DNA from 2 places in the Dysosmobacter welbionis genome. Region 1 is predicted to be linked to the other one. Evidence: riboswitches for the same ligand, from Rfam matches in the RefSeq annotation. Region 1 holds a riboswitch; the other holds the start of a gene.

Region 1 (11,998 bases):
CCACCTGGGCGCCGATCTTCCCGGCGGAGATATAGACGGTTTCGTAGTCCAGCGCCGTCCGGTGGAACACGGTGGGATACTGCTTCTTCATCCCCACCGGGGAACAGCCGCCCCGGATGTAGCCGGTAACGGCGTTGATCTCCGCCACGTGCAGCAGCTCGATGGACTTCTCCCCCACCGCCCTGGCGGCCTTCTTCAGATCCAGGTTCTCCGGCGCCGGCACCTCGAACACGTAGATGCCCTTGGACGCCCCCCGGGCTACCAGGGTCTTGAAGCCTCTGGCTGGGTCCTGCCCCAGAGCCTCCGCCACGTGGACGCCGTACTCCCGGGTGCCCTCCGGCCCCTGGCTGTCCTCATAAAACCGGGCGGTATAGGGGATCTTTCTCTGGTCCAGGATCCGCATCACATTGGTCTTTTCCTCTTTTTTCTTCGCCATTGCAAACACCTCAGCTCTCCGCGGGCTGCTCCGCCAGCTCCCGCCGGACGTATTTGGGCAGCTTCTCCACCGCCAGGGCGTATGACCGGCCGCACAGGTCCCGCAGGACCTCCTCCGGCAGTTCTCCGTCCAGCAGGCAGGAAATCCAGGTCCGCTTATCCGAATAAAATCCCGGCAGGATGTCCGGATACCGGGCCCGCAGCAGCTCGCCCTCCGCCGCCCCGCATTTCAGATTCACCAGATCGTGGCCGCCGTAAATTTTGTACTCCGGCCCCGGCGAACAGACAGCGGCAAACAGCCTGCCCCGGACCTTATAGCGGAACCACTGCCACACCGGCTGATAGTCCTTCTCCACGCCGGGAAACGACAGCAGGTATGCGTCCAGCCATTCGTAGTGCATTTACTTCTCCCCCCGCAGCTCGATGATCCGGTCACGCAGCACCGCGGCGTACATTCCCACACGGCTCCGCCGTGCGGGAGCCCTTTTCATTTTACCAACCGACCAGAAGTGAATTCTGCCCGCTTCAAGGTTTTGCCTCCGTCAAAACGCTTGTACGCCGGACTCCCGGCGATTCGAGTACGCCATACACCCCTGCTCTTTGCGGAGGTCACTTCTCCCCCCGCAGCTCGATAATCCGGTCACGCAGCACTGCGGCGTACATTCCCACACGGCTCCGCCGTGCGGGAGCCCTTTTCATTTTACCAACCGGTCAGAAGTGAATTCTGCCCGGTTCAAGGTTTTGCCTCCGCCAAAACGCTTGTACGCCGGACTCCCGGCGATTCGAGTACGCCATACACCCCTGCTCTTTGCGGAGGTCACTTCTCCCCCGCAGCTCGATGATCCGGTCACGCAGCACCGCGGCGTACTCGAATTCCAGCATCTTGCTGGCCTCGCGCATCTCCTTCTCCAGCTTGGCGATCTCCGCCGCCCGCTCCTGCTCCGTCAGCTTGCGCTTCTTGTGGGCCCGGAGGGTGTCCTCCTCCGCGGTCTTGGAGATCTCCAAAATCTCCCGGACGCCCTTGATGATGGTCTTGGGCACAATGCCGTGCTCCTGATTATAGGCGTCCTGGATGGAGCGGCGGCGTTCCGTCTCGTCGATGGCCGCCCGCATGGAGGGCGTGATCTCGTCGGCGTACATGATAACGAGGCCGTCTGCGTTTCGGGCCGCCCGGCCGATGGTCTGGATCAGGCTGGTCTCGGACCGGAGGAAGCCCTCCTTGTCCGCGTCCAGGATCGCCACCAGGCTGACCTCCGGCAGGTCCAGCCCCTCCCGCAGGAGGTTGATGCCCACCAGCACGTCGAACTCTCCCAGCCGCAGGCTGCGGATGATCTCCATGCGCTCGATGGTCTGGACATCGGAGTGCATGTACCGTACCCGGATGCCGGCGTTTTTCAGGTACTCCGTCAGGTCCTCCGCCATCTTCTTGGTGAGGGTGGTCACCAGTACCCGCTCGTCCCGGGCGGCTCTTGCACGGATCTCGTCCATCAGGTCGTCGATCTGGCCGGTGACAGGCCGGACCTCCACCCTGGGGTCCAGCAGGCCCGTGGGGCGGATCACCTGCTCCACCACCTGGTCCGCCCGCTCCCGCTCATAGGGGCCGGGCGTTGCCGAGACAAACACCGCCTGGCCGATCCGCTCCTCGAACTCCTCGAACTTCAACGGTCGGTTGTCGTACGCACAGGGCAGGCGGAAGCCGTACTTCACCAGGGAGTCCTTCCGGGCATGATCGCCGTTGTACATGGCCCGGACCTGGGGCAGGGTCACGTGGCTCTCGTCCACGAACAGCAGGAAGTCGTCCGGGAAGAAGTCCAGCAGGGTCATGGGGGCGGAGCCGGCGGGCCGGTCGGAGATGATGCGGGAGTAGTTCTCGATGCCGGAGCAGTAGCCCAGCTCCGCCATCATCTCCATGTCGTACTCCGTCCGCTGACGGAGCCGCTGGGCCTCCACCAGCTGGTTGTTGTCGGTGAAGTATTTCACCTGATCCTCCAGCTCCTGGCGGATCTCCAGAATGGCTTTGTCCATCTTGTCCTTGGTGGTGACATAGTGGCTGGCTGGGTAGATGGCCACGTGGTTCAGCACCCGGTTCACGCTGCCGGTGACCGGGTTGAAGTCGCTGATCCGGTCGATCTCGTCCCCGAAGAACTCCACCCGGATGGCGTGGTCCCGGTAGTAGGCGGGGTAGATCTCCACCGTGTCCCCCCGGACCCGGAACATGTTCCGCTCAAAGGCGATGTCGTTGCGCTCGTAGCGGATCTCCACCAGGCGGCGCAGCAGCTCATCCCGGTCCCACTCGGCCCCCACCCGGAGGGACACCACCAGGTTGGCAAAATCGTCCGGCTCGCCCAAGCCGTAGATGCAGGACACGGAGGATACTACGATCACGTCCCGCCGCTCCAGCAGGGCACAGGTGGCACTGAGCCGCAGCCGGTCGATCTCGTCGTTGGTGGAGGCATCCTTGGCGATATAGGTGTCCGTATGGGGGATATACGCCTCTGGCTGGTAGTAGTCGTAGTAGGAGACGAAGTACTCCACCGCGTTGTTGGGGAAGAACTCCTTGAACTCCGCGCACAGCTGGGCGGCCAGGGTCTTGTTGTGGGCCAGCACCAGCGTGGGCCGCTGCACCTGCTCGATGACCTTGGCCATGGTAAAGGTCTTGCCGGATCCGGTAACGCCCAGCAGCACCTGCTCCTTCAGCCCGTTCTCGATGCCCTCCGCCAGCGCGGCAATGGCCTGCGGCTGGTCCCCGGAGGGTTGATATTCAGATACGACTTCAAATTTCGGCATAGCTCTTCTCCGCAATTTTTTCTTGCTATGGTCTCCGGGGACCAGCCCCGGCCCAAAGGGCCGGCGCCGCGGCCGCGGCGCACAAGCGTTTTGGCGCAGTCAAAACCTTGGACTGGGCGGGCTTTGCCTGCCCGGTCCATCCGAATCACGGGGTCCCCGCAAAAGTGCCGCTTTTGCGGGGTTCCCCGGAGGGCTTGTATTCAGATACGACTTCAAATTTCGGCATAGCGGCATTCCCTCCACCCATCAAACAGATTTTCAGCCACGGCCATCCTATCACACCCGTCATCTTTTTGCAACATTTGTTCGACTTTTATCAAAGGAACCATGCCTTGAAAAAAGCGAAGGGACAAAAAAGGAAGGGGGGACTAGGGGAACCCCTCCGGTTTTCCCCAGTTCGTTCGCCAGCGGCGAAGGAAGAACTTGAAGTCATTTTCGCCGCGGCGTGTACGTGGCAAAATACCCCGACCCAAGCGCCTTGGGCGCGTTCGCCAGTCCACAGACTGGTGGTGGGGGTTCTAAAGGGGGCGCCTGCTCCCTCTTTACCCCAGCAGGTCGCCGCTGTCCGCCATGGAGACGAAGTCCCGGTCCGCCACCACGATATGGTCCACCAGGCGGACGCCGATGGTCCGCAGGGCCTCCGCCACCTGGCGGGTGGCGGCCTCGTCGCTGGAGGAGGGCACCGCCACGCCGCTGGGGTGGTTGTGGGCCAGGATCACCGCGCTGGCGGAGGTCAGCAGCGCCATCTCCACCACCTTGCGGATGTTCAGGTCCGCGCTGGCCACGTCCCCCTCCGCCAGCCGCTTGCAGGCCAGGAGCCTGCCCTTGCGGTCCAGGCACAGCAGGAAGACCAGTTCCCGCCGCTCGCCGGCAAATCGCTCCAGCAGATAGGCCCCCGCCCGCTCGGAGGAGTTGAGGATGGTCTCCTGGGACGCGTCCGCTATGCGGGCCTTCCGGCTGAGCCGGGAGACCAGGGACAGCAGGATGGCCGCGCTCTCCCCGATGCCCTCCACCTTCTCCAGATCCTCCACCGGGGCGTTCAGCACGCCGGAGAGGGAGTCGTACCGCTCCATCAGGGCGTGGGCGATGGGGTTGGTGTCCCGCCGGGGGATGGCGTAGTACAGCAGCAGCTCCAGGGCCTCGTGGTCCGCAAAGCCCTCCAGCCCCGTCTCCAGAAACCGCCGGCGCATCTTCTCCCGGTGTCCGTCGTGTATGCCCATGGAGGGCCTCCTCTCGCTGAAACGCCCCGTTTCGGGCACAGATTTGGAACATCTTATTATACCACAGGCCGTCCTCTATCACAAGCGGGATTCCCATTTGTAAAATGGAGTGCAGCGGTATTTGAGGGGCCTGTAAAATTGTGGGGAGTTTTTTTCTGCCGCCTTGACAGGGGGCAGAAATTGGCATAATATGAAGAAAGAGTTTCGGCAAAACTGCATACCGTCCGGTAGGTAAGGCTACCACAGGGATACGGATCGCTGCCGCGGAGTGATGGAGACATCATGAGAGGGTTTGAACAGGTGCTATCGAACACGAAGGTATCATCTAACGTGATTTCACCGCCTTGTGAGGCTAAAGCTTGAACGGCCGCAGGGTCCGCTGATGCGGCGTCCCTGTTTTGACACGGAAATTTCCGACTGCACCGGACAGGAGCGGCCGGGTTTTTTTGTTTTCTCAACCACCAGTCCCACAGAGAGGAGGACGCGCATGTTAGAGCAGGAAGAGCAGCGGGACGAGCTGCTGGAAAAGATCGAGGATCTGATCTCCCGAAAACGCTACGCCGAGCTGCGCGACCTTCTGCTGCCTCTGGAGGCCCAGGACATCGCGGGCCTGTTCATGGAACTGGACGACAAGGTGCCCATGGTGTTCCGCCTGCTGCCCAAGGAGCAGGCGGCCGAGGTGTTCGTGGAGCTGGATTCTGAGGAGCAGGAGGTGCTCATCCAGAGCTTTTCCAACACGGAGCTGAAGGAAGTGCTGGACGAGCTGTACCTGGACGACGCGGTAGACATCGTGGAGGAGATGCCCGCCAACGTGGTCAAGCGCATCCTGCGCCACGCGGACCCGGACGTCCGCAAGAGCATCAACGAAATCCTGAAATACCCCGACGACTGCGCCGGCAGCATCATGACCACGGAGTACGTGGACCTGAAGGCCACCATGACCGTGGAGGACGCCCTGAAGCGCATTCGCCGCACCGGCCCGGACAAGGAGACCATCAACATCTGCTACGTCATCGACGAGGGCCGCCACCTGCTGGGGTATCTCTCCATCCGGACCATCCTGCTGTCGGAGGAGGACGACGTGGTGGGGGACATCATGGATACCCATGTGATCTCCGCCAACACCCTGGACGACCAGGAGGATGTGGCCCAAACCCTGAACAAATACGACTTCCTGGCCCTGCCCATTGTGGACACGGAGAACCGCCTTGTGGGCATCGTCACCGTGGACGACGCCATGGACGTCCTGCAGGAAGAGGTCACCGAGGACATCGAGAAGATGGCCGCCATCCTGCCGGGCGACAAGCCGTATCTCAAGACCGGCGTGTTTGAGACCTGGCGGGCCCGGACCCCCTGGCTGATGATGCTGATGCTGTCCGCCACTTTCACTGGGATGATCCTGACCCACTTTGAGAATTCCCTGGCGGCGGTGCCCATTCTGACCTCCTACATCCCCATGCTCTCCGGCACCGGCGGCAACAGCGGCACCCAGGCCTCCACGGCGGTGATCCGTGCCCTGTCGCTGGGGGAGGTTCGATTCAGCGACCTGCTGCGCGTGGTGTGGAAGGAGTGCCGCGTGGCGCTGATCTGCGGCGTGTGCCTGGCGGCGGCCAACTTTGTGAAGATGATGGTGGTGGACTGCTGGCTGCTGGCCAATCCCACCGTGACGCCTGCCGTGGCGGCGGTGGTGTGCTGCACCCTGGTGGGCACGGTGGCCTGCGCCAAGCTGGTGGGCGCCTCCCTGCCCATTTTGGCGGAGAAGATCGGGTTCGACCCGGCGGTGATGGCCTCGCCCTTCATCAGCACCATCGTGGACGCGCTGTCTCTGCTGATCTACTTCCGATTCGCAACTTGGATCTTAGGCGTATAAATCACCTGAAAAGGCTGCGCCTTTTCAGGTGAAGGGAGATTCGCTCCGCTCTGCGCCTCGGTTGCCCGCCTGCGGCGGGCAATTCGACGCTCGCTCCGCGCGGAGTGTTTTTCCGACGTACACGCCGCCGGAAAAACGATTTCATTTGATTTCGCGCCGTGCGCGGCGCGAAACTCTGCGAGGCATCCAAATCGAAAAAGGTGGGCCGCTCAGATAGAGCGGCCCACCTTTTTATATAAAATTTTTATCACATATTTTGTGTGATAAAAGTTAACATATATTCTGCATTTTCTTTGTTATAAAATACTTTTGCACAAAAAACCGAAATCACGATATCATTTTGAAGTCACAATGCATTCTGATGATTTCATCAACTTGCAGTACAATCTAAGAACTCAATCAGAAAGGAGACACCCTATATGGATTCGTTCACCTGTTCCGACTGCGCACACTACTACCAGCACTACATCCGAACGCGCCGCCGTTTTGTAGAGATCCATGACGGCCATTGCGTCGCCGCGCCCCGCGCCAAAAACCGGACGCCGGACACGCCCGCCTGTGACAAATTTTTACCCAGGCCGGACCGTACATAACCCGGCCGCGCCTGCGCACACTAGAGGGCGGCGAAAGCCACACACTTTTTCACGCAGGAGGATCTTTTGTTATGACGAATACCAACAACGGCTGCGCCTGCACCCCCAACCAGAGCATCAAGTGCACGGTCACCAACTGCGCCCACCACTGCCAGGACCAGAACTACTGCGGTCTGAACACCATCACTGTGGGCACCCATGAGACCAACCCCACCAAGGTGGAGTGCACCGACTGCCAGAGCTTCCAGATGAAATAACCAGGTCCGACGGGCTTCGGGCGTCCTCTCCGGCTCCCGAAGCCCGCCGCTTACATCCCTGAGGAAAGGCGGGATCACATGGAACATCGCTGGCCGGCGCGGATCGCCGGCACTGCGGCGGGGCTGGCCAACGGCCTCTTCGGCGGCGGGGGCGGCATGGTCTTCCTGCCCATCCTCTCCCGCTGGGGCAGCCTCTCCCAGCGGAAGCTGTACGCCACCTGCGTGGGCGTCATCTTTCCGGTGTGTCTGGTGTCCGCCGCCGTGTACCTGTTTCGGGGGAGCTCTCCCTCCTGACGGCGCTGCCCTATCTGGCGGGCGGCCTGGTGGGCGGCTGGATCGGCGGCAAGCTGTACGGCAGAGTCTCCGTCAAGTGGCTCAAGTGGCTCTTCGCCGGTTTTCTGTTCTACGCGGGGGTGAAGTATCTGCTGTGACGGACTGGATCATTCCCTTTCTCTGCGGCCTGGGGGCCAGCATCCTCTCGGCCTGGGGCGTGGGCGGCGGCACGCTGCTGCTTCTGGTCATGACGCTCTTTCTGGATGTGGACCAGCGGACCGCTCAGGGCATCAATCTGCTGTTCTTCCTGCCCACCGCCGCCTCCGCCCTGGTCTGCCACGCCAGGGGCGGCTATCTGGACAAGCCCACCCTGAAAAGCGCCGTCCCCCTGGCCGTGGCCGCCGCCCTGGCCGGGGCCTGGATCGCCACCAATCTGGACGTGGCGGTCCTGCGCAAGCCCTTCGGCGTGTACCTGCTGCTCTCCGGTGTCAGCCTGCTGTGGCCCCAGCGCCGGAAGAAACAGACATGACACAGGCCGCGGGAGAAGTCCTTCAGGGCTTTTCCCACGGCCTCACAATGTTTTTTCCACACTACCCCGCAGGGCAGACACCCCGCTCTTCCGCCCCGGGCCGGGAGCACTTCCGGCAAGCAAGGGCGCGGCCTGCGGTGCAGGCCGCGCCCTCGTTCTTTATTCCACCGGGTCATTCAGAGTCAGCGTCACTTCCATCCGCTCTCCGTCCCGCCAGATTTCCATGGTCACCTGATCGCCCACATACAGCTGCCGCCGGATGCGCAGCAGCTCCTGACTGGTTTCCACCGGCCTGCCGCCGGCGGCGAGGACGAAGTCCCCCTCCCGGATGCCCGCCAGGTCTGCGGCGGAGCCGGGCGTGACCTCCAGCACCTGCAGGCCCCAGATGTCGTCCTCCAGCCGGGTGCCCGTCTGGAGCACCGTCACGCCGAAGGAGGGCTCCGGCCGGACCTCTCCATAGGTCAGCAGGTCGTTCACCAGCCGCCGGATGGAGGCGGAGGGAATGGCGAAGCCCAGACCCTCCACATTGGAGTAATCAGAGCTCATCTTGATGGTGTTGATGCCCACCACCTGGCCGCAGGCGTTGATTAGGGGACCGCCGGAGTTGCCGGAGTTCAGGGCCGCGTTGGTCTGAACCAGCGTCATGGTCCGGCCGTCCACCTGTACATCCCGGTTGATGGCGGAGACGATGCCGTCTGTCAGTGTGCCGCGGAGCTCCACGCCCAGCGGGTTGCCGATGGCGTAGACCTTGTCGCCCACCACCAGCTGGTCGCTGTCGCCGAAGGTGGCGGCGGGAAGCCCCGTCAGTTCCACCTTGAGGACCGCCAGATCGTTCCGCTCGTCTCCGGCCACGTACTGGGCCTCATAGGTCCGGCCCGTGTCCATGGCGACGGTGCAGTCCCGTCCCCCCGCCAGCACGTGGTAATTGGTGAGGATATAACCGTCCGCCCGGAAGATGACCCCGGTGCCCACGGAGACGCTGTCGTCCAGCTGGACCATGACCGTCACCACCGACGGGTTCACCCGCTGGTAGATCTCCTGGGCCGTCAGCTCCCGGCCGTGGTCCGTCTCCACCTCCAGCACGGCGCCCTCCCCGAACGGATAGGTGGGGATGGTAACTGCCCCGGACGCGTCCTCTTCCTCCTCCCAGCCGTGGTCGTAACGGTACTCAAAGGGATCGGCACTGCTGCCGGCCGGCAGCAGATACCAAATCCAGGAGCCCGCCGCCACACCCAGCACCACCGCCAGGCAGGCCAGGAAAATCCACAGCCCGGTCCTGCGCCGCCGGCGGGGCTGCCCGGGCGCGGCAGGCCGTCCCGGCAGGGGGCGGCTGTACCGCTCCACCACCTCCCCGGGCAGCGGCTGTCTGTATACCTCTACGATCTCTCCGGAGAGACGGTCCTCTCCGGCCAACTGCTTTTCTTCCTCCATGCACGCCTCACTCTGTGGCCAGTGAGAAGGAGAACGCGGTCACGCCGTCCTCGCTGGTCACACTGATCTTTTCCTTATGCTGCTCTAAAATCGTCTTGACGATGTACAGCCCCAGGCCGTAACCATCCTTGTCCTCGCTGCGGGACTTGTCGCTCTTGTGGAACCGCTCGAACAGCAGCGGCAGCTCCTCTGCCGGGATGGTGTCCCCCTCGTTCCGCACCGTCACCCGGGCCTTGCCGTCGATGGTGGTGACGCCCAGATAGAGAGTGGAGCCCTCCCGTGCGAACTTGGTGGCATTTTCCAGCAGGTTGTAAATCACCTGCGTAATCATGTCCTTGTCCCCCAGCACCAGAATGGGCTCCTCGGGGATATCCGCCTCCACATCCAGATTCCGGTCTGTGATCTTCCGCTCCATGGAGATCAGCACCCGGCGCATACTCTCGCAGATGTCGAAGTGCTTTCCCTCCCGCAGGGGGTCGATGGCCTGCAGCTGGCTCACGTCCAGCATCCGCCGCACCAGCCGGCTCAGGCGGCGGCTCTCGTCGGAGATGATCTGGAGATACTGCCGCTCGTTCTCCGGCGGGATGGTGCCGTCCAGAATGCCGTCTGTATAGCCGGCGATGGTGGTCATGGGCGTCTTCAGCTCATGGGAGATGTTGGTGATGAACTCCCGCCGCTGGCGCTCCGTCTGCTGCAGGTTCTCCGCCATGTTGTTGAAGGAGGCCGCCAGCTCTCCCAACTCGTCATCCCGGCCGTAGTCGTTCATGCGGATGTCGAAGTCCCCCTCCGCATAGCGGCGGGTGGCCTTGGCCATCTCCCGGATGGGCTGGATCTGCCGCATGGTGGTGATGGAGGACGCCATGAAGGAGATCATCAGCACCACGAACGCCGTCATGAAGAACAGCCCGATGAAGCCGGACCACATGGTGTCCAGCGAGGTGGTGGAGGACACGGCATAGACCATGCCGACGGGGTCGGGGGTATCCTCGCTTATGGCCGGAACGCCCACCACGAACCGCTTGTTGGAGTACAGGCCGTCCACGTCCGTGCGCCTGGAGCTGATGCCCTCCTCCAGCACCTCTGCGGTCATCTCCTCCGGCATAGTCACCACCAGCCCGCTGAGAGACGCATCCGTGGACAGCAGCACGTGGCCCTCCACGTCGCAGATCAGGAAGTCCACCTCGGACACCGTGGCAGCGAAGGAGGCCAGACGCTGGAAGTCCTCCTCGTGCTGCAGCTCCTCCATGTCCAGGTACCGCCCGTTTTCCAGATAGCTGGCGGAGAGCTGCCCCACCACCTGGGCCTGGGCGGCCAGCTCCCCGTTCTCCTGGCCCCGGGCGTAGTTGTAGCTCAGGGAGAAAAACGAAACTCCCAGCAAAAACAGCGTCAGGAGCACCATGCCGACGGTGACGAACATCTGCCGCCAGTACAGGCCCCTGAACTTGTTGTGCATCCGTTTTGCAATACGCGCGATCCGTACCTTCATGAGACCTCCCTGCCCGGTTTTCCACCTGAAAAGGCAAAGGTCTTTTCAGGCGGTTTTGTCAGCTCTCCTTTGCCCCGGGGGCGCCTGCCAGCTCGAACTTGTACCCCACGCCCCACACCGTTTTCAGCGCCCACTGGCTGCTGTTTTCCCCGGAGGCCGCAGGCCTCCGGGGGCCCCTTTCATCTCACCAACCTGCCGGAAATGAATTCCGGCAGGTTCAAGGGTCCTGCGGACCGCTTGACGCCGCTTTCGCGGCGCCGGGGCCTTCGTCCCCGGAAACGTCAGCTCTCCTTTGCCCCGGGGGCGCCTGCCAGCTCGAACTTGTACCCCACGCCCCACACCGTTTTCAGCGCCCACTGGCTGCTGACGTTTTCGATCTTCTCCCGCAGCCGCTTGATGTGGACATCCACTGTCCGGCTGTCGCCGAAGTAGTCAAAGCCCCACACCTCATCCAGCAGCTGGTTCCGGGTGTACACCCGGTTGGGGGTGGAGGCCAAATGATACAGCAGCTCCAGCTCCTTGGGGGGCGTGTCGATTTTCTTCCCATCCACGATCAGCTCGTAGGAGTCCAGGTCAATCACCAGCTTGTCGAACGTCAGCCGTTTGCTGGTGTCGTTGGGGATCTCCGTCCGCCGCAGGACTGCATTGATCCGAGCGATGAGCTCCTTCATCTCAAAGGGCTTCACCACATAGTCGTCCGCCCCCATCTCCAGGCCCTGGATGCGGTCGAACACCTCGCCCTTGGCCGTCAGCATGATGATGGGCACCTTGCTGGTCTCCCGGATTTTGGCGCACACCGACCAGCCGTCCATCACCGGCAGCATGATGTCCAGCAGGATCAGGTCCGGAACCTGCTTCTGAAACTCCTCAATGGCCTTGCCGCCGTCTCCGGCGATGCGGACGTCGAACCCCTCCTTCACCAGGTACATGTGGATCAAATCACAGATATTGCGGTCGTCTTCCACGACCAGGATGTTGCGGCCCATGGCGCTCCCTCCCATTTCGATATGTCTCTCTTCGCTGGTTCTGCCGCCCGCGGCGTCCGCCTGTTCACAGACACAGCCGATTCTTGATATCCTCTATTATATCCGCTCCCGGGGCGGTATGTTGAATATTT
Region 2 (11,998 bases), 520 kb from region 1:
GTAAGCTGACGGCCCCAGAGACGCCCATGGCGGTGCTGGCGGAGCAATTCGACTACATTCTGGTGGAGGCGGACGGCGCTGCCCGCCGTCCCCTGAAGGCGCACGCCCCCCACGAGCCGGTGATCCCAACTGAGGCCAATCAGACCATCTGCGTGGTGGGGGCCTCCGGCTTCGGCCGTCCCATCGCTGCGGCCGCTCACCGGCCGGAGCGGTACGCGCTTCTTGCGGGTGTGCCGGAGGCGGCGGAGGCCACGCCGGAGGCCGAGGCGAGGGTGCTTCGATCCGAAGATCTGCACACGAAAGTTTATGTCAATCAGGTGGAGACGCTGTGGAATCTGGCAGATGCCAGGGTTCTGGCGCGCCTGATGGACTGTCCGGTTCTGGCCGGCAGTCTGTGGAGGAGGGAGTATTTTCCATGCTGGTAATCATCCGAGGCGCCGGTGATTTGGCCACCGGTATTGCTCTGCGGCTGAAAAAGGCGCATATATCGGTGATTATGACCGATATACCGGCCCCAACTGCCATCCGGCGGACCGTAGCCTTCTCCCAGGCCATCGTGTTGGGAGAGACAAAGGTGGAGGATGTCACCGCCCGCCGGGCGGAGACACCGGAGGCGGCTATGGCCCTTTTGCAAGAGAATGTAGTCCCGGTGCTGGCGGACCCGGAGGGGATCTGTATCCCAGTTTTGAAGCCGGACGTGGTGGTGGACGCCATCCTGGCCAAGCGGAATCTGGGCACCCGGATCACCGATGCCCCGGTGGTCATCGGCGTGGGGCCGGGCTTCACTGCCGGGGTGGACTGTCACGCGGTGGTGGAGACCATGCGGGGCCACAGCCTGGGCCGGGTGATCCATGCAGGCAGCGCGCTGCCCAATACCGGGATCCCGGGGCTCATCGGCGGCTTTGCCGGGGAACGAGTGCTGCGGGCCCCGGCGGACGGCGTGTTTCACCAGCTGCTGGACATTGGCGCCCAGGTGCGGCAGGGGGATGTGGCCGCCACGGTGAACGGCGTGCCCATGACCTGCACCCTGGACGGCGTCCTGCGGGGTATCCTGCCGGATGATACCCCGGTGCACAAAGGGATGAAGGCCGGGGACATCGACCCCCGCTGCAAGGTGGAGCACTGCTATACCGCCAGCGACAAGGCCCTGGCCATTGGCGGCGGTGTGCTGGAGGCGATTTTGGACCTGACGGGAGCGCTGAAAGACCGCGCAGGTGGGTATTCCGGTTAGGTGCAGCCTGTCGGGGACGATCAAACTGAGGAAACGGGAGGAAGAATCATGCCTGAAAATGATGTCAAGCTGACGAAGCTGGCCAAGTGTGCCGGGTGCGGCGCCAAAGTGGGGGCCGGTGTGCTGGCCCAGCTGCTGGACGGCATCCAGGTGCATCGGGACCCCAATCTGCTGGTGGGGTTCGACAAGAGCGACGACGCCTCGGTCTATAAGGTCAGCGACGATCTGGCCCTGGTGCAGACGGTGGATTTCTTCCCGCCCATTGCCGACGACCCGTACCTGTTCGGACAGATCGCGGCCACCAACGCCCTCTCCGATGTGTACGCCATGGGCGGCGAGCCCAAGCTGTGCCTGAACATCATGGCCGTGCCGGAGTCCATGCCGAAAGAGGCGGTGCACCAGCTGTTGCGAGGCGGCTATGACAAGGTGTATGAGGCGGGGGCGCTCATCACCGGCGGCCACAGCATCCTGGACGACGAGCCCAAGTACGGCCTGGCGGTCACCGGCTTCGTCCATCCGGACCGGGTGCTGACCAACTCCGGCGCCCGGCCGGGGGACGTGCTGTTGCTGACGAAGCCCATCGGCATTGGCGTCCTCACCACTGCACAGAAGGCGGAGATGCTGTCGGTCGAGGGGCGGGCTTTGGCAGAGGAACTGATGACCACCCTGAACAAGTCCGCCCGGGACGCCATGGTGAAGTACCGCGTCCACGCCTGCACGGATGTAACGGGCTTTGGCCTGCTGGGCCACAGCTATGAGATGGCCCAGGGCAGCGATGTGGAGCTGGAGCTGGAGGTGGACGCCATCGACCTGATTCCGGAGGCGCTGGAGTTTGCAAACATGGGTCTGCTGCCGGCGGGGATGTACCGTAACCGCGCCTTTGCGGAGGCGGGCGTGGATGCAGGGGAGACCGCGCTGTGCAGACAGGACCTGCTCTATGATCCCCAGACCGCTGGGGGCCTCCTCATGGCCGTGGACCCGGCGGACGCGGAGGCGCTGTATCGGGAGCTGCAGGGCTGCGTCCCCAGTGCCCAGCGGATCGGCGTCGTGAAGGCCTACCGAGGCGGGAAACGCATCTTCCTGCGGTGAAAGTCGAAAATGGGAAACAGGTGCCTGCCGGATTTCTGGCAGGCACCTGTTTTGCGCCCGTACCGGGCGGAACCCTTAAACGGGCAGGCGCAGGAGCGCGGCGGCGGCCTGGAAGTAGATCAGCACCGCCCCGGCATCCACAATGGTAGTGATGAGGGGGGAGGCCATGATGGCCGGATCCATGTGGAGCTGCTTGGCGGCAATGGGCAGCATACAGCCCACCAGCTTGGCCAGCACCACCGTGGCCGCCAGGGACAGGGAGATCACCAGGGCGATGGCGCTGTCATGGTACTGAAGGTAGATCCGCAGGCCGTTGGCCGCGGCTAGGACGGCGCTGACGATGGCGGCTACCGCCAGCTCCTTGCGGATCACCCGCAGCGCGTCCCGGGGGCGGATCTCTTCCAGAGCCAGCCCCCGGATCACCAGCGTGGCGCTCTGGGAGCCGCAGTTTCCGCCGGTGTCCATCAGCATGGGTAGAAAGGCCACCAGCAGGGGCACGGCGGAGATGGCGTCCTCGTACCGGGTGATGATAGAGCCGGTGATGGCGGCGGACAGCATCAAAATCAGCAGCCACACTACCCGATGGCGGGCGTGCTCCCAGGCGGAGGCGGCGAAGTAGGGCTTCTCGTCCGGCGTCACCGCCGCCATGATGGAGAGATCCTCTGCGGCGGCCTCCGTCAGGACATCCATGGCATCATCCACGGTGACGATGCCCACCATCCGCTCCTCTCCATCCAGCACCGGCAAGGCCAGCAGGTCATATTTCGCCAGGAGCCGGGCGGCCTCTTCCCGGTCTGTGAGCGTACCCACAGATACCACATCCGTGACCATCAGGTCCGCCACAGCGGCATCCTCCGCGGCTGTCAGCAGGTCCTTGGCCGACACCACGCCCAGCAGCTGCCGGTGCTCCAGCACATAGCAGGTGTAGACCGTCTCCTTGTGGATTCCGGTGCGGCGGATGGTATCCAGCGCCTGCCGGACCGTATCGCCCGGCCGGAGGGAGACAAACTCCGGCGTCATGACGCTGCCGGCACTGTCCGCCGGATAGCGCAGCAGGGCATTTACCGCCATACGGCGCTGAGGGCTGGCGGAGCGGAGGATGCGGGTCACCAGGTTAGCGGGAAGCTCCTCCAGAAAATCCGCCGCGTCGTCCAGATGCAGGGCGTCAAAAATCTGCTGCAGCTCCCCGTCCGCGAAAGAGCGGGCCAGGGTGGCCTGAGTGGGACCGGGGAGATAGGAGAACACATCTGCCGCCAGGTCCTTGGGCAGCGTGCGGAACACCGCCGCCTGCCGGGCACCGTCCTCCACGGAGTCCAGGAGGGCGGCGATGTCCACGGCACCGCGGCCCTGCCAAAGGGCGCGGAGCGCCTCGCCGTCCCGGCTCTCCAAAAGCTGAAAGATCTGATCCTTGTTGAACATGGTCATAGTCGTTACCTCGCTTTCGTCTGTATTGTCTGGGTGGCTGACTGGCACTTTCCATGGTCCGCACCTCCTTTCTGCATAAAACTCTATGCGCGCTCGCGCGTTAGGAACATCGGCTGTGTGAGGTTTTGCGCATCCTTTCCAGCTGCCCCGAAGGGACGGGGAAATGGCGCGTTTGAATTTTTGGCCGTGCTTTTCCGCAGCAAAAAAATCCCTGCCGGAAATCCGGCAGGGAGAGCTGCACACAATGGGCGTCTTCGTCCAAGCTTTAGCTTCACGGGGCGTAGCAACTGCGTTAAGCGGCGCCTTGTTGTCGACGCGGCCTGTTGACCAGCTGGTTGTGTCTCCACAACTGTGCGGCAGCAGTCTTTGGATGATTCCGAATCCCCGTGGTAGCCTCACCTACCGATTCGCCGTCATTATAACCGCCTGGACGGACGTTTGTCAACCCCGTCGCCTCAAAAAATTTTTCGCCATGGCCTCACAGCGCCTTCCGGTGCTGGTTCATGATACGGGCGAACAGCACGCCGTTGGAGGGCGGGGTGTATGTAATGGCATTGGCTCCGGCCTGGATGGTGCGGAGGATCGACTCCTCTGTGGGGCCGCCGGTGGCGATGATGGGAACCTCCGGGAAGTCCCGGCGGATCTCCGCCACGATCTCCGGCGTGGCGGCGGCGCCGGAGACATTGAGAAAGTCGGCTCCCGCCTCCAGGCGGCTGCCGATGTCCGTGTGAGCGGAGACCACCGTGATGACCACGGGAATGTCCACCACCTTTTTGATCTGGCGGATGACATCGTCGGAGGTGGGGGCATTCAGCACCACGCCGTAGGCACCCTGGTGCTCGGACTGGATGGCCAGCCGGACGGAGCGGGAGCCGGTGGTGATTCCGCCGCCCACGCCCACGAATACCGGCACGTCGGACACGCTGATGATGGCCTGGGAGATCACCGGCTGGGGCGTGAAGGGATAGACGGCGATGATGGCGTCCGCGTTGATGTTCTTGATGATGGCTACATCGGTGGAAAAGGCCAGGGACTTGATGCGCCGGCCGAAAATGCGGATGCCGCTGCACTCGCTGACGCAGGCGGGGATGGTCAGGGAGTGATTGCGCAGCGTCCCAGTGTAGGAGGGGACCTGTTTTGCCATAGGGACTCCTTTCTCCTGGCGGCAGACCGCCGGGCACAGGTGGTTGTTCACAGGCAAATTATACCGCAGGAAGCCACGCGGGACAAGCCCGGATCCGGGCTTGCTTTTTTTCCGGCGGGAGATATACTGTTAAGAGACGAGATGTGTCGGGACGGCACAGGGGAACAGGAGGACGGCTATGGATCGCTTTTCCATTCTGGTGGGAGATATCACCCGTTCGGACGCGGAGGCCATTGTCAACGCGGCCAATCCCACGCTGCTGGGCGGCGCCGGGGTGGACGGGGCCATCCACGCGGCGGCGGGGCCGGAGCTGCTGGCGGAGTGCCGGACGCTGGGGGGCTGCGAGCGGGGGCGGGCCAAGCTGACGGCGGGCTACCGCCTGCGGGCCCGGTATGTGATCCACACGCCGGGTCCCGTCTGGCAGGGCGGGGAGCAGGGGGAGGCGGCCCTGCTGGCCTCCTGCTACCGCAGCTGCCTGCTTTTGGCGGAGGCCCACAGCATCCGCACCCTAGACTTCTGCTCCATATCCACGGGAGTCTACGGGTATCCGTTGCCGCTGGCGGCCACCGTGGCCCTGCGGGCCATCATGGACTTCCTGGCGGACCATGCCCTGCCGGAGCGGGTGCGGATGGTCTGCCATTCGGAGCAGGCGGCAGAGGTCTACCGCCGGACCTGGAACCTCTGGTACGCGGAGGGCAAGGACCAGCGGATGTAAAGAACGCCGGAGCGGGACCTTTCCCGCTCCGGCGTTTGTCACTCTTCGTTTCTTTTGTCACTCTTTTTGACCTTTTTGTATCCGTTTTGACCCGATTTTTCCCGGGGCATTCCGTATGATAGACTCAAATAAGAGATGAAAGAAAGGTATCCCATCATGAAACGACTGGTTTCCCTTCTGCTGTCCTGCCTGCTGCTGAGCTCCTGCGGCACCATTGTGACCCCCGCCAAGACCCCGCCGGAGCATTTGGTGTCAGAGGCGCCCCCGGCTCAGGTTCTCCCCGCTCCCGGCGAGATGCCGGAGCTCCTCCCGGACAGCCAGGAGGCAGGCGGGGAGAATGCTTCGGAGCCCTCCCTGGAAGAGGGTGGCGGAACTCCCGTGGAGACGCTGCCGGAGCCCCAGCGGGTGGTGGATCCCACCCGCCCCATGGTGGCCCTGACCTTTGACGATGGTCCCCACGCGGTCTACACGGACCAGATTTTGGATATTCTGGAGGAGCACGGCGCGGTGGCTACCTTCTTCGAAGTGGCGCGGAATCTCCCCAAGGCGCCGGAGGCAGTCCGCCGGGCGGCGGACATGGGCTGCGAGATCGGCAGCCACTCTTACCGCCACGCAAACCTGGGCAAGATGGATCAGGCCGCCCAGCAGGCGGATCAGGCCGCGGCGGACGCGCTGTTTCAGGAGGTGCTGGGGACCACGCCCGCGCTGCTGCGGCCGCCCTATGGCTCCATGAACAAGACGCTGAAGACCACCTCCGGCCGGAGCATCGTCACTTGGTCCATCGACACGGAGGACTGGCGCTCCAAGGACGCGGAGAAGGTGGTGGCCGGCGTGGAGAACGCCGGGAATCTGGACGGACAGGTGATCCTGCTCCACAGCATCTACGAGAGCACGGTGGCGGCCACGGAGGTCCTGGTGCCCTGGCTGCTGGAGCAGGGCTACCAGCTGGTGACGGTCAGCGAGCTGATCCAGCTGCGCTTTGGGGACGAGGTGGAGCCCAACCGCACCTATAATTACGACTACTTCCGCTTCCAGGTGCCGCCCCTGCCTGCGGAGACGGCGCCCGCCGCCGCATGAGCGGCAGGCAACCGACGGTTGCTTTACGCCGCTGCCCTGCTGTGATAGACTGGTCCCGAGGTGATGGGAATGGAGTTTCAAGAGGTGTTCGCCCAGCTGCGGCAGCGGACGGGTCTGTCCCAGAGCGAGGTGGCGGAGCGGCTGTTTGTCACCCGGCAGGCAGTGAGCCGCTGGGAACGGGGAGAGACGATCCCGGAGGTGGAGACGCTTCAGGCGCTGTCAAGGCTGTTCGGCGTGTCCATCAACACCCTGCTGGGCAGTCCCCGGACCCTGGTCTGCCAGAGCTGTGGAATGCCGCTGAACGATGACATCCTGGCCAAAAACACAGACGGCAGCTTCAATGAGCAGTACTGCATGTGGTGCTGGGATGGAGAGGGCTTTGCCCAGGACTGCACCATGGAGGAGATGGTGGAGCACTGCCTGCCCCACATGCCCCTGGGCCGGACGGATCCGGAGGCGTGCCGCGCCTATATGCGGAGCCTTCTGCCCACACTGGGGCGGTGGAAAGAGAACTGACACAGGCGCCGGACTGCGGAAACCCGCGGTCCGGCGCCTGGATTTTTTCAGGACAGCTGCGCAAGACAGCTTTCGCACACATAGATCCCATGGGGGAGCTGCCTGAGAGAATCCGCAGCATGGCAGCAGATGCAGGAGGGGAATTCTTTCTTCAGGATTACCGTGCGGGATTTTTCATCCAGAAAAAACATTACGGTGTCCCGCTCATTTAGAGACAGAGCCCGGCGCACATCTATCGGGATCACAATCCGTCCCAGCTCGTCCAGCCTTCTCGGTATTCCCACGTTTTTCATATCTGACATCCTCCTTTTTCGACAATTTGCGGTTCTATCATACTAAAATTCCAGAATATAGTCAATATTTATATGAAATATAGGATGTTCAAACTGGAATAACTCATACTATACACTGTACCTGAAATGGGGTATGGTGATGATTGATACAAAAGCTATCGGAAAACGGATTCAGGCACTCCGCAGGGCGGCTGGTATGACCCAGGAGCAAGCGGCGGAGACTCTGGGAATCAGCCCAAATTATGTGTCCAATATTGAGACGGGACGAGATATCTGTTCTACTGTTGTCCTGCTGGGCATGGCGAATCTCTACCACGCCAGCGTGGATTATATGTTGGGGGAGAGTCTGGAATACAACCGGCGGAAGGGAGAAGCGGGAGAGAATCGGACGGCGCTGCTCCACGAGGTCAGACGTCTGCAAGAGGCGGAGTGTGGCCATCTGCTGCGGTATATCCAGTTGATGCGGGCGGACGAGACTGAAATCCGGAATTGAACAACCGCTCCTTTATAATTTATAAATAGAAAAGAGCCGCTGCATCAACCGATGCAGCGGCTCTTTTTACGCCTTTGCCAGATACGCCCCGCAGGCATTCCGGGCATCGGCGGCGGTTTTTTCCTCGTCGATGGTGACGAGATGCCCCTCCTTCACCACGACCCGGCCGTTCACCACCGTGTAGTCCACCGGGCCGCGGAGGCCTACCGTGGCCAGCACGTCGGCGGGACTGTACGCGCCGCCCACCAGCTCCAGTCGGCGGGAATCCACCAGGAAGAAGTCCGCGCACTTGCCCACGGCCAGCTGCCCGATGTCCTCCCGGCCCAGCAGCCGGGCGCTGCCCCGGGTGGCCATCTTCAGCACCTGATACCCGGAGGGGGCCTTCTCGCTGGAGGTCAGCCGGTGGAGCAGGTAGCACACCCGCAGCTCTTCCATCAGGGACGACCCGTCGTTGCTGGCGGAGCCGTCCACCGCCAATCCCACCGGGACGTCCAGCGCCAGCATCTCCGGCACCCGGGCGACGCCGGAGGCCAACTTCATGTTGCTGATGGGGCAGTGGGCCACGCCGGTGCCGGTGCGGGCCAGCTCCCGCAGCTCCTCGTCGTTGAAGTGGATGCCGTGGGCGTACCACACATCCGGGCCTGTCCAGCCCAGAGATGCCATGTACTCCAGCGGCCGGACGCCGTAGTGCTCCAGGGTGTAGTGCTCCTCGTCCCTCGTCTCACACAGGTGGGTGTGGAGCCGGACGCCGTACTGCCGGGCCAGGATGGCGCTCTGCCGCAGCAGCTCTCCGCTGACGGAGAAGGGGGAGCAGGGGGCCAGGGCCACCTGCCGCATGGATCCGAAGGACGGGTCATGGTACGCCTCGATCACCCGGGCGGAGTCCTTCATGATGGCGTCCACCGTCTGGACCACGCTGTCCGGCGGCAGGCCGCCGTCCTTGCGGGAGAGGTCCATGCTGCCCCGGGAGGCGAACATCCGCATCCCCAGCTCCTCCGCGGCGGCGAACTGGGCGCCGATCAGGTCTCCGCATCCGGCGGGAAAGACATAGTGGTGGTCAAAGCAGGTGGTGCAGCCGTGCTTCAGCAGCTCCCCCATGCCGGTGAGGGAGCTGAGGCGCACCACCTGCTCGTCCAGGCCCTTCCAGATCTCATACAGGGCGGTGAGCCAGTCGAACAGCTCCAGATTCTGCACCTGGGGCAGGTTCCGGGAGAACACCTGATACAGGTGGTGGTGGGTGTTGATGAGGCCGGGATAGCACCAGTAATGGGACCCGTCGATCACAGTGTCTGCGGTCTGGGGCAGGTCTGGGCCCAGACCGCGGATGATGCCGTTTTCGCAATAGAGGTCGGCGTGCTCCAGCACGGCGTCGCCGTCATCACAGGTGAGGATGGTCCGCAGATTGCGCAGCAGCAAAGAGGACATGGCGGTCACGCTCCTTTCTGCTCCCAGTATAAAGGACGGCGGGAGAAAGGTCAACTTTCCCGGGAAAACTTCTTGCGGAAACGGGGAGGATGTGATACGCTGAGAGCAATTTCGGATCACCGGGAGGAACACGGTTATGCTGGACATCTTTGATATTCTGGGCCCTGTGATGGTGGGCCCCTCCAGCTCCCATACAGCGGGGGCGGTGCGGATCGGCCGCATGGCCAGGACCCTGCTGGGGGCGGAAGTGGCGCGGGCGGACATCGGCCTCCACGGCTCCTTTGCCGATACCGGCCGAGGCCACGGCACGGACCGGGCGCTGGTGGCGGGCCTCCTGGGGATGAAGCCGGACGATCTGGGCATTCCTCAGAGCTTTGAGATCGCCGCCAACCAGGGGTTGGAATTCCACTTCCACACGGCCCGTCTGCGGGATGCCCACCCCAACACGGCGGTGCTGACGGTGGAGAGTGCCGACGGGCGGAAGCTGGAGCTGCAGGCGGCCTCCACCGGCGGCGGCCGCATCCGGGTGGATCGGCTGGATGGAGTGGAGGTGAGCTTCACCGGCATCTTCAACACCCTGGTGGTCCGCCACCAGGACGTGGCCGGAGAGCTGTCCCGGATTCTCAATGAGCTCTCCGTCAGCGGGGTGAACATCGCCAACATGAGCCTGAACCGGGACCGCCGGGGCGGCGCTGCCCTGACGGTGGTGGAGACGGACCAGAAGATCCCGGCGGATGCCCTGGAGCGTATCCAGGCGCTCTACGGCGTCTTGGGCGCCACCTACTACGAGAAGGAGGAAGACTGAAATGGCTCTGGATTCCATGCAGGAGATCTTCGACAAGATCCAGGCGGGGCGGAAGCCCTTCTGGCAGGTGGTGCGGGATACGGACGTGGAGGAGCGGCAGGTGACGGCGGAGGCCTCCTTTGAGAAGATGCACGCCACCTGGCGGGCCATGGTGGAGTCCGTGGACACCTACCGGGCGGACCGGCGCAGCGTCAGCGGCCTGGTGGGGGGCGACGCCCAGAGGATGTGGGACTACGCCGCCCAGCAGGAGACGCTCTGCGGCCCCTATCTGCAGGAGGTGATCGCTACGGCCCTGTGCGTGGCGGAGTCCAACGCCTGCATGCACCGGATCGTGGCGGCACCCACGGCGGGGGCCTGCGGCGTGCTGCCGGCTGTGCTGGTGCCGCTGTACCGCCGGGGCGCTGTAGATGAGGAGGCCATCGTCCGGGCGCTGTATGTGGCTGCCGGTATCGGCGCGGTGGTTGGCTACCGGGCGTCCATCTCCGGCGCCTCCGGCGGCTGCCAGGCGGAGGTAGGCACGGCTGCGGCCATGGCGGCGGGGGCCCTGGTGGACCTGCGGGGCGGCGGGCCGGAGCAGATCGGCCACGCCGTGGCGATGGCGCTGAAGAACCTGATGGGCCTGGTGTGCGATCCGGTGGCGGGACTGGTGGAGGTCCCCTGCGTCAAGCGAAACGTCATCGGCGCGGTGAATGCCGTCAGCGCGGCGGACATGGCCCTGGCGGGCATTGAGAGCCGGGTGCCTGTGGACCAGGTGATCGACTGCATGGGCGACGTGGGCCGCCGGCTGCCGGTAGAGCTGCGGGAGACCGCTCTGGGCGGTCTCGCCGCCACACCATTCGGACAGAGCGTGAAGGCAAAGCGGGAAGAGCGCCGCTCCCAGGAACAGGAGCTGTGAGGACGAAAGAAGGACCTGCCCTGCGGCAGGTCCTTCTTTTTGCGAAAGGGAAGATCAGGCGTTCCGGCTGGCCAGGACTTTCTGGAACCAGTCCTTGCCGTCTACAAAGCGGGAGACCAAAAAGCTCACCACATAGTCGCCGGCGGAGTTGATCATGGTAGCGGGGGGATCCACCAGGTTTCCGATGGTGATGGCGATGGGATAGGCGATGGCCAGCTGGTCCGGGAAGAACACGGAGCACATGATGAACTCGCCGATGTAGCCGCCGCCGGGGACGCCGGACATGCCCACGGAGGACAGCACGGCCACAATCACCATCAGTGCCATGTCGCCGATGCTGTCAAAGGGCCGGCCGAACACGCCGAAGAGGAACGTGATCTTCAGAATGCAAGAGAAGCAGGAGCCATCCATGTGCATGGTGGCGCCCAGAGGAACCACGATCTCGCTGACATCCTTGGAGATACCGGTGGCCTCCGCCTCTTCCATGTTGGTGGGGATGGTGGCCACGGAGGAGCAGGTGCCCAGGGAAGTGATGGCAGGTTTGGCGATGTGCCGGAACATTTCCTTGACCGCTCCCTTGCCGCCGCCGAACCAGGCGAACAAGGGGAAGGCCACAAAAATATAAATGAAGCAGAGGGGATAGTACACCACCAGAGCCCGGGCATAGTCCGTAGCGATCTGGGAGCCGTAGGTGGCCACCAGGTTGGCGAAGAAGCCGAAGAAGGCGATGGGGGCGTAGTAGGTGACTAGCTGAACGACCTTCATCATAGCTTCGGACAGGCTGGTGAGGAATCTTGCAATCAGGCTGTCAGGACCCGGCCCCAGATTTACGCCGAAGCCGAACAGAATGGAGAAGACGATCAGGGGCAGCATGGCGCTGCGGCTGAGCA

The links. A riboswitch is a leader RNA that binds a small molecule or an ion and turns the genes downstream of it on or off. The one in region 1 is predicted to bind magnesium.
Region 2: another riboswitch for magnesium. It lies ahead of mgtE (magnesium transporter); the one in region 1 lies ahead of mgtE (magnesium transporter).

The regions. Positions count from the first base shown of each region.
Region 1 covers NZ_CP034413.3:2,457,334-2,469,331, reverse strand. Annotated here, with positions in the region: gene ybaK (Cys-tRNA(Pro) deacylase) at 1-436, opposite strand, end outside; gene EIO64_RS12985 (MmcQ/YjbR family DNA-binding protein) at 447-836, opposite strand; gene uvrB (excinuclease ABC subunit UvrB) at 1,147-3,222, opposite strand; gene EIO64_RS12975 (JAB domain-containing protein) at 3,765-4,442, opposite strand; M-box (ykoK) riboswitch at 4,659-4,821, shown strand; gene mgtE (magnesium transporter) at 4,930-6,312, shown strand; gene EIO64_RS12965 (hypothetical protein) at 6,732-6,905, shown strand; gene EIO64_RS12960 (DUF1540 domain-containing protein) at 6,977-7,162, shown strand; partial or broken gene EIO64_RS19260 (TSUP family transporter) at 7,241-7,593, shown strand; gene EIO64_RS12945 (TSUP family transporter) at 7,590-7,964, shown strand; gene EIO64_RS12940 (S1C family serine protease) at 8,124-9,395, opposite strand; gene EIO64_RS12935 (sensor histidine kinase) at 9,403-10,881, opposite strand; gene EIO64_RS12930 (response regulator transcription factor) at 11,163-11,867, opposite strand.
Region 2 covers NZ_CP034413.3:2,980,316-2,992,313, forward strand. Annotated here, with positions in the region: gene yqeC (selenium cofactor biosynthesis protein YqeC) at 1-425, shown strand, start outside; gene yqeB (selenium-dependent molybdenum cofactor biosynthesis protein YqeB) at 416-1,231, shown strand; gene selD (selenide, water dikinase SelD) at 1,280-2,320, shown strand; gene mgtE (magnesium transporter) at 2,396-3,745, opposite strand; M-box (ykoK) riboswitch at 3,989-4,159, opposite strand; gene EIO64_RS15610 (beta/alpha barrel domain-containing protein) at 4,224-4,889, opposite strand; gene EIO64_RS15615 (macro domain-containing protein) at 5,068-5,604, shown strand; gene EIO64_RS15620 (polysaccharide deacetylase family protein) at 5,761-6,681, shown strand; gene EIO64_RS15625 (zinc ribbon domain-containing protein) at 6,751-7,197, shown strand; gene EIO64_RS15630 (AbrB/MazE/SpoVT family DNA-binding domain-containing protein) at 7,245-7,490, opposite strand; gene EIO64_RS15635 (helix-turn-helix domain-containing protein) at 7,630-7,983, shown strand; gene EIO64_RS15640 (8-oxoguanine deaminase) at 8,050-9,408, opposite strand; gene sdaAB (L-serine ammonia-lyase, iron-sulfur-dependent subunit beta) at 9,545-10,213, shown strand; gene sdaAA (L-serine ammonia-lyase, iron-sulfur-dependent, subunit alpha) at 10,215-11,108, shown strand; gene EIO64_RS15655 (dicarboxylate/amino acid:cation symporter) at 11,163-11,998, opposite strand, start outside.